Linked DNA regions of Bdellovibrio bacteriovorus. The protein of the gene in region 2 binds, or shares a complex with, the protein of the main gene of each other region. Links are inferred from orthologs where the notes say so. Each region holds a gene or a part of one and is shown on either strand. Other genes may lie near its edges.

Region 1 (2,975 bases), 790 kb from region 2 along the record:
GCGTTGAAGAAATCTCGAGACCGCAACATCGCACTTATCTAGTTGTCAGGATTGCGGATTTTCAGTAACTACTTAATGATAGCTAAATGAAATTGCAGAGGTGTTTCTATGCAAAATGAACACGGGGCTGAGGGAACTCAAGCCATCGATGATATGTCACGCGATATTGCGTTCACCACGAAACTAGACGCTATAGTGGCTTGGGGACGTAAGAATTCACTATGGCCGATGCCATACGGTACTGCTTGTTGCGGTATCGAATTCATGTCGGTGATGGGACCAAAATATGATCTTGCGCGCTTCGGTGCCGAGGTGGCCCGCTTCTCTCCACGCCAAGCAGACTTGCTTGTTGTTGCGGGAACGATCACGGAAAAAATGGCTCCAGTTATTACTCGTATCTACCAACAAATGCTTGAACCAAAATACGTGATCTCTATGGGAGCGTGTGCAAGTTCAGGTGGTTTTTATCGTGCTTATCACGTTCTTCAAGGTGTTGATAAAGTCATCCCTGTCGATGTTTACATCCCTGGATGCCCTCCAACTCCGGAAGCTGTTATGGACGGTATCATGGCCTTGCAACGTATGATCGCGACTCATCAACCGCGTCCTTGGAAAGACAACTGGAAAAATCCATATGAACAAGCTTGAGACTTTAAAACAATCCCTTCAGGGAAAATTTAAAATCGAGAACTATAAATTCATCCACGCCGTGGGTGACGATGTTCTTGAAGTTCCAAAAGAAGATGTGCCGGCGTTGTTGAAGTACCTTCACGACAGTGGTGCCTTTGATTTCTTGATGGACGTGTGTGGTGTGGATTATCCAAATCGCGCGAAACGTTTCGACGTTGTTTATCATCTTTTTTCTTCCAAAGACTCTTCACGTCTGCGCGTAAAAGCGCAAGTGGGCGAAAATGAGTCTATCGGAACCGCGATCCCGGCTTACCGTGGTGCGGACTGGTTTGAACGTGAAGCTTATGACATGTTCGGGATTAAATTCGATGGTCATATGAATTTGCGCCGTATCTTGACTCACCATCAATTTGTGGGCCATCCACTGCGCAAAGATTACGATGCGAACTTGCAACAAGCTTGCACGACGTCGATGCCAATTCACTTCAATAACGAGCCGGGTTCTCCAGGTGATGTGTTGAATGAAAAATATGTTCCTTTGAACATCGGCCCGGCCCATACAGCGATGCACGGCACCTTAAGGGTTATGGCTGAAATGGATGGCGAGACGATTGTTCGTTGTAACAATGAAATCGGCTACCTTCACCGTTGTTTTGAAAAAATGGCGGAAACTCATCCGTACAACCAGGTTATTCCTTACACCGATCGTTTGAACTACTGCTCAGCCCCGATGAATAACATTGGCTACTGTAAAGCGGTGGAGCGTTTGTTGGGCGTTGAAATCCCGCCAAAAGCGCAAGCCATGCGTGTTATCTTGGCCGAGCTTTCTCGTATCATCGATCATACGATCGCGATCGGTACGGGCGCGATGGACTTGGGGGCTTTAACAAGCTTCTTCTATATGTTTGGTCTGCGTGAAAAAACTTACGGCCTATTTGAAAAACTTTGCGGAGCTCGTTTGACGGTATCCATGACTCGCGTCGGTGGTATGGCTCAAGATGCGCCGGAGGGTTGGTTTGATGAGGTCCTTGCTCTTTGTAAAGAAATTCGCAAAGGCACGGATGAAATGGCGTCGATGGTTGTCGACAATAAGATCTTCATCAACCGTACTCGTGGTATTTGTCCCGTTTCGGCTCAAGATGCGATTCAATGGGGCTATACGGGGCCGTTGTTACGCGCTTCAGGTGTGAACTTGGATTTGCGTAAAGCTCAACCTTATTATGGTTATGATGCTTTAGACTTTGATGTTCCGGTGGGAACATCGGGCGATATCTATGATCGTTACTTGGTGCGTTTTGAAGAAATGCGTCAGTCTGTTCGTATCATCGAACAAGTCTGCAAAAACGTTCCAGGCGGGGATTACACGATCCGCGATAAAGGCATCGTTCTGCCAGAGAAAAAAGACGTTTACGGAAACATCGAAGGTTTGATGAATCACTTTATGTTGATCATTAAAGGTCTTCGTCCTCCGGTGGGTGAAGTTTACGACGCCACGGAAGCAGCCAACGGAGAGCTGGGTTTTTACCTGGTTTCAGATGGCTCTGCGAATCCGTATCGTTTGAAAGTTCGTCCACCTTGCTTTGCGATTTATCAGTCTTATCCGACAGTAGTGAAAGGTGCGCAGCTTGCTGACGCCATCGCGACTATCGCTTCTATGAACCTTATCGCTGGGGAATTGGATCGTTAATATGTTTACACTTTCAGAACAAGGCTTGCAGAACGTTAAGAAAGAACTAGCTCGTTACGAAGCTAAGGAATCGGCGATCATTCCAAGTCTTTATATTGCACAAAAAGAAAACAAAGGATTCATCACTCCAGAGATGATCACTTACTTAGCTAAAGTAATGGAAATTCCTGAAGCGCGTATCAATGAAGTTTTCAAATTCTACACGATGTTCAATCAAAAGCCGGTGGGTAAATACCACGTTCAAGTGTGCACGAATATTTCTTGCGCGCTTGAAGGCGGTCGTGAACTTTCAAATCACATCTGCCACGAGCTGGGTGTGAAATTAAACGAAGTGACTGCAGATGGTCGTTTCACTGTCAGCCGTGTTGAGTGCTTAGGTTCGTGTGGAACCGCGCCCATGATGCAAGTGAATGATAAGTATCACGAGAAATTGACTCCAGAGACGGCGATGAACCTTCTCAGAGGGATGAAGTAATGGCTGAATCAAAAGTATTAACCGAATTCTATCATTTGCCCGAATACCAAACTTTAGCAGGTTACAAAGCTAAAGGCGGCTACGAGACTTTGCATAAAGTTTTCAAGATGCAACCTCAGCAAATCATCGACGAAGTGAAAGCTTCAGGATTGCGTGGTCGTGGTGGTGCGGGTTTCCCGACGG
Region 2 (2,929 bases):
GGGGATATGAAGATTTCTCCAGCTTTGGCATTTTGGGCCGCCGACAAAAACGAAATGCGATCACTGACAACTTTTGTGTTTGGATAAAGACCGGAATATGGAGAGACATCAAAAGAAGCGAAGAGGTGGCTTCGACGAGACGGGTCAAAGAACTCAATCAGCTCTGAAAGTTTGCGTGCATCTTGCGCACTACCAACTACAACCAGATGCGGCAAGCTGTTGATTTTTTTAGAGTAAGTTTGCGACAAGAAATACGCGAGCGCCAGAGGTGATGAGGCTCCGGTGACGTTGATTTTTCCTCGTGATGTTTCAAAGGCTCTTTCCAGAATGGATTCGAGTCTTGTGTGAGTGCTCTCGGCTTTCATGTGGTGGAGTTATCCTGCCATGCTTATCGCCTTGTTTCCATTCATATTTCTTGGTTTTCACAGACGACACATATATAACTAATTGAAATCCAAATAATAACGACAACTTTGGAGGGGCCATGCCACTCGGTGGTATTATCTTCATTTTTATTTTCATCGCGGTATTCGGTGCATTCTTGCTATGGGTCGCGTCCAAAACCGGCGGTAAAGCCAAGTATAATCCGGTAAAATTTGAACCGTACGAGTGCGGCTTACCATCTCAATACAAAAAAGATACGAAAGTTTCGGTAAAGTATTATCTGACGGCGATCCTTTTTATCTTGTTCGATATCGAGATCATCTTCATGTATCCATGGGCGGTTTCTTTCAGAGAATTCATCGCTACAGGGACTGGCGCATTCGTGTTGATTTCAATGATGGTCTTCATTGCGATCTTCATTTACGGATTGTTCTGGGAAGTAAAATCAAAAGCATTGGAATGGGACTAGTTCATGGGAATGGGTAAAGATATTTTTGAAATTACAGTCAACGGACTGAAATTAGTCGTCATCTTTCTGATGATGGTTCAAGCCGTTCCTATCTTGGTTTGGCTAGAGCGCCGTGGATCGGCATTTATCCAAGATCGTCTGGGGCCAAACCGCGTAGGACCTTTGGGTTTAATGCAGCTTCTTGCCGATGCCGTTAAGTTCTTAACAAAAGAAAACTTCGTTCCAGAAAGTGCGAAAACTTTCTTGTACTATGCAGCGCCGGTGTTTGCGTTGATTCCGGGTGCGGTGGCGTTTTCCGCGATTCCGATGTCGACACCCATTCAAGTAGCCGCGTTTGAAATGTTTGGCTCTTCTTGGGGGCCCTACACATTCCTTGTTCAAGGTTATGAAATCGGTATCGGCATCGTTTTCATCTTGGGTATTTCTTCACTAGCTTCTTACACCCTTTTGATGGCGGGCTTTGGATCGGGAAATAAATACGCTTTGATGGGTGCTCTTCGAGCGTCAGCTCAAGCAATCTCTTATGAGTTGGCTTTGGGTCTTTCTATCGTCGGCATCATTATGCTTTATGGAACTTTTGATTTAACGGCAATGACACTGGCTCAACAAGGTCCATTGAGTTTTAACTTCTTAGGTCACAATGTTGTGGCGAGCTGGCTTCCAAATTGGGGTATCTTTTACCAGCCGTTAGCGGCCTTGTTGTTCTTCACGACCACATTTGCTGAATCAAACCGCCTGCCATTTGACTTAGCTGAGGGTGAATCCGAGCTTGTTGCCGGTTTCCACACCGAGTACGGCGGATTTAAATTCAATATGTTCTTCATCGGTGAGTACGGCCATATGATGATCGCTTCTGGTTTAATGGCGCTATTCTTCTTTGGGGGTTTCAGCATTCCTTATGTGACTGTTGGCGAGCTTAATGAATGGGCGACTTCGATTGGTTTTGGTAGCGGTCTTGTGGCCCTTCTGCACTTCCTTTCGTTCTTTATCAAGTTTGCGTTTTTTATGTGGGTTTTCATTTGGGTTCGTTGGACGCTTCCGCGCTTCCGTTACGATCAATTGATGGCCTTCGGATGGAAAACGCTTTTGCCGTGGGCGCTAGCGAACACAATCGCGACCGCTTTAATTATTTACGTAGCATCATTGTAAGGAGACTGACGTGACTGCAGATGCTTTTTTATTTTGGTTCTTAGCTTTTGTCGTTTTAGCAAGCGGCCTTAGCGTGATCTTGATGAACAATCCGATTTATTCTGCTCTTTGCTTGGCCATGACCATGGTGGGAATTTCGGCGTTGTTTGTAACCTTAAACGCATTTTTTATCGCCGGGGTTCAGTTGATCGTTTATGCCGGCGCGGTGATGGTTCTTTTTGTCATGGTGTTGATGCTTTTCGACTTAAAAGCCGAAGTGCAGGCGTTTACCCGCGGACGCGTGACGGGCGCACTTAAAATTGCGTCAGTGGGTTTGTTGGCGGGCCTTATCGTAGCCGCCATCACGGTATCAATGAGCCTGATTCCAGAAAAAACCACCGACAATCCAGTGATGGTTGGTAACGGTATGGAAACGACCAAGGCATTGGGTAATATTCTTTTCTCTAAATATATTTTCGGCTTTGAAGCATTGGGCGTTTTATTGCTTGTGATCGCAGTTGGTGCGGTGGCTTTGGCGCGCAGTAAAGGTGGAACTCATGAACACTGATTTTATTACCAACATCGGATTGACCCACTACTTGGTTCTGTCAGCGATGCTTTTTGTTATGGGAATGGCGGGCGTTTTGCTTCGTAGAAACGTCGTCGTTCTTTTGATGTCGATCGAGCTGATGTTGAACTCAGTGAATTTGACATTCGTGGCGTTCAGTAAGTTCTTGGGTCTGTTAGACGGACACATCATGGTCTTTTTCGTCATGACGATTGCGGCGGCGGAAGCAGCGGTAGGGCTGGCTTTGACGGTTTCGATCTTCAAACGCTTTAACGAAGTTAACATTCGTTTCTTTGAGCATTTGAAGGGATAGGGGATAGACGATGAATCACTCTCTTTTAATGGCTATTCTTATCCTAAGCCCCTTCGTTGGTTTTTTA
Region 3 (2,725 bases), 790 kb from region 2 along the record:
CCGTGACCTGGATTTCCACCTTTAAATAGGATGTCGATGGGTTCCATCGCCAAGTCATAAGGTTTGTTATCATTAGAAACAAAGTCCCAGCCAATCACGTCGTCGATGTAACCGTTATTGTCGTCATCGATACCGTTGTTTGGAATTTCGCCGGCGTTTCTCCATAAGTTGGGCAAAAGATCTTCGTGCGTGTAATCAACACCCGTATCGATCACGGCCACAACCATGTCTGGATTTCCGCGAGTCACTTTCCAAGCGTCGATCACGCCGATGTCTTTCATGCCCCATTGTTGAGCAAAAAGAGGATCTGCACCCGAAGTAGATTGCGGAGCGTCAGGAATCGCAGGGTTGTCCACTTTAGCCAAAGTTCCAACTTCAGGATTGCGAGACAACATTTTTGCTAAAGCGGCTTTGCGAAGAGGGTCTTGAATGGAGTAGTCCTCCATCAAAGTGATTTTATAGTTCGGTTGAACATACTCAACCGCAGAGTTTCTTTCTAAAGATTGAATGCTGACTCCGCGAGGGGCCTGAACGCGCACCCACGTTTCCGTCAATTTCTCGACTTTCGCACCCGCCATTTGGAATTCAACGAATCCCGGTGCGAGTTTAACAAGCAAATCTTGTTTTTTTCCGTTGGCTTGTGCGGTTCCTGCCATTAGGCAGCTCGCAAAAATAGCCGAGCTCACGTACTGCATGGTTTTTTTCATCGATGTTCCCCCTCGAAGATGATTTCCACTCTCAAGACGAGCCAAGAAATCTCGGCCTTGGTCCCCTTTTTAGAGCGCAAATTAAAGTGTAAAAGTGAGTCATCGAGATAAGCAACGGAATCGCTCGAATTTGGAAAGGTGCGTTGAAGAAATCTCGAGACCGCAACATCGCACTTATCTAGTTGTCAGGATTGCGGATTTTCAGTAACTACTTAATGATAGCTAAATGAAATTGCAGAGGTGTTTCTATGCAAAATGAACACGGGGCTGAGGGAACTCAAGCCATCGATGATATGTCACGCGATATTGCGTTCACCACGAAACTAGACGCTATAGTGGCTTGGGGACGTAAGAATTCACTATGGCCGATGCCATACGGTACTGCTTGTTGCGGTATCGAATTCATGTCGGTGATGGGACCAAAATATGATCTTGCGCGCTTCGGTGCCGAGGTGGCCCGCTTCTCTCCACGCCAAGCAGACTTGCTTGTTGTTGCGGGAACGATCACGGAAAAAATGGCTCCAGTTATTACTCGTATCTACCAACAAATGCTTGAACCAAAATACGTGATCTCTATGGGAGCGTGTGCAAGTTCAGGTGGTTTTTATCGTGCTTATCACGTTCTTCAAGGTGTTGATAAAGTCATCCCTGTCGATGTTTACATCCCTGGATGCCCTCCAACTCCGGAAGCTGTTATGGACGGTATCATGGCCTTGCAACGTATGATCGCGACTCATCAACCGCGTCCTTGGAAAGACAACTGGAAAAATCCATATGAACAAGCTTGAGACTTTAAAACAATCCCTTCAGGGAAAATTTAAAATCGAGAACTATAAATTCATCCACGCCGTGGGTGACGATGTTCTTGAAGTTCCAAAAGAAGATGTGCCGGCGTTGTTGAAGTACCTTCACGACAGTGGTGCCTTTGATTTCTTGATGGACGTGTGTGGTGTGGATTATCCAAATCGCGCGAAACGTTTCGACGTTGTTTATCATCTTTTTTCTTCCAAAGACTCTTCACGTCTGCGCGTAAAAGCGCAAGTGGGCGAAAATGAGTCTATCGGAACCGCGATCCCGGCTTACCGTGGTGCGGACTGGTTTGAACGTGAAGCTTATGACATGTTCGGGATTAAATTCGATGGTCATATGAATTTGCGCCGTATCTTGACTCACCATCAATTTGTGGGCCATCCACTGCGCAAAGATTACGATGCGAACTTGCAACAAGCTTGCACGACGTCGATGCCAATTCACTTCAATAACGAGCCGGGTTCTCCAGGTGATGTGTTGAATGAAAAATATGTTCCTTTGAACATCGGCCCGGCCCATACAGCGATGCACGGCACCTTAAGGGTTATGGCTGAAATGGATGGCGAGACGATTGTTCGTTGTAACAATGAAATCGGCTACCTTCACCGTTGTTTTGAAAAAATGGCGGAAACTCATCCGTACAACCAGGTTATTCCTTACACCGATCGTTTGAACTACTGCTCAGCCCCGATGAATAACATTGGCTACTGTAAAGCGGTGGAGCGTTTGTTGGGCGTTGAAATCCCGCCAAAAGCGCAAGCCATGCGTGTTATCTTGGCCGAGCTTTCTCGTATCATCGATCATACGATCGCGATCGGTACGGGCGCGATGGACTTGGGGGCTTTAACAAGCTTCTTCTATATGTTTGGTCTGCGTGAAAAAACTTACGGCCTATTTGAAAAACTTTGCGGAGCTCGTTTGACGGTATCCATGACTCGCGTCGGTGGTATGGCTCAAGATGCGCCGGAGGGTTGGTTTGATGAGGTCCTTGCTCTTTGTAAAGAAATTCGCAAAGGCACGGATGAAATGGCGTCGATGGTTGTCGACAATAAGATCTTCATCAACCGTACTCGTGGTATTTGTCCCGTTTCGGCTCAAGATGCGATTCAATGGGGCTATACGGGGCCGTTGTTACGCGCTTCAGGTGTGAACTTGGATTTGCGTAAAGCTCAACCTTATTATGGTTATGATGCTTTAGACTTTGATGT

The links.
Region 1: the proteins of AZI86_RS06500 (region 2) and nuoD are in contact, whole or in part, in a cryo-EM structure (PDB 6ZJN), measured with the Thermus thermophilus proteins. The link is inferred for Bdellovibrio bacteriovorus from one-to-one orthologs. Residues at the interface, in WP_096411122.1 of Thermus thermophilus: Ala224, Glu225, Gln226, Glu227, Ala295, Trp297, Phe298, Arg299; in WP_223903221.1 of Thermus thermophilus: Pro35, Ser36, Asp139, Gly141, Ala142.
Region 3: the proteins of AZI86_RS06500 (region 2) and AZI86_RS02635 are in contact, whole or in part, in a crystal structure (PDB 6Y11), measured with the Thermus thermophilus proteins. The link is inferred for Bdellovibrio bacteriovorus from one-to-one orthologs. Residues at the interface, in WP_096411122.1 of Thermus thermophilus: Arg36, Val44, Arg45, Met46, Gly47, Pro48, Asn49, Arg50, Val51, Leu57, Gln58, Ala61, Asp62, Ile64, Lys65, Ile67, Phe68, Lys69, Glu70, Ile72, Val74, Glu223, Ala224, Glu225, His233, Thr234, Glu235, Tyr236, Ser237, Trp241; in WP_096411117.1 of Thermus thermophilus: Arg16, Glu17, Gly18, Leu24, Leu27, Val28, Trp30, Gly31, Arg32, Asn34, Ser35, Trp37, Thr54, Asp55, Ala56, Asp59, Ala61, Arg62, Phe63, Gly64, Glu66, Val67, Phe68, Arg69, Ala70, Ser71, Arg73, Gln74, Ala75, Asp76.

What each region holds. Positions count from the first base shown.
Region 1 is NZ_LUKE01000001.1:544,231-547,205, reverse strand. It holds nuoD (NADH dehydrogenase (quinone) subunit D), read left to right. Parts: upstream 1-634; coding sequence 635-2,317; downstream 2,318-2,975. Other genes in the region: nuoF (NADH-quinone oxidoreductase subunit NuoF), read left to right, coding at 2,792-2,975; AZI86_RS02625 (complex I 24 kDa subunit family protein), read left to right, coding at 2,319-2,792; AZI86_RS02635 (NADH-quinone oxidoreductase subunit B), read left to right, coding at 109-648.
Region 2 is NZ_LUKE01000001.1:1,335,959-1,338,887, reverse strand. It holds AZI86_RS06500 (complex I subunit 1/NuoH family protein), read left to right. Parts: upstream 1-856; coding sequence 857-2,002; downstream 2,003-2,929. Other genes in the region: nuoL (NADH-quinone oxidoreductase subunit L), read left to right, coding at 2,873-2,929; nuoK (NADH-quinone oxidoreductase subunit NuoK), read left to right, coding at 2,539-2,862; AZI86_RS06495 (NADH-quinone oxidoreductase subunit J), read left to right, coding at 2,013-2,549; AZI86_RS06505 (NADH-quinone oxidoreductase subunit A), read left to right, coding at 485-853; mfd (transcription-repair coupling factor), read right to left, coding at 1-365. UniProt on the Escherichia coli protein: NDH-1 shuttles electrons from NADH, via FMN and iron-sulfur (Fe-S) centers, to quinones in the respiratory chain. The immediate electron acceptor for the enzyme in this species is believed to be ubiquinone.
Region 3 is NZ_LUKE01000001.1:545,328-548,052, reverse strand. It holds AZI86_RS02635 (NADH-quinone oxidoreductase subunit B), read left to right. Parts: upstream 1-955; coding sequence 956-1,495; downstream 1,496-2,725. Other genes in the region: nuoD (NADH dehydrogenase (quinone) subunit D), read left to right, coding at 1,482-2,725; AZI86_RS02640 (S8 family peptidase), read right to left, coding at 1-707. UniProt on the Escherichia coli protein: NDH-1 shuttles electrons from NADH, via FMN and iron-sulfur (Fe-S) centers, to quinones in the respiratory chain. The immediate electron acceptor for the enzyme in this species is ubiquinone.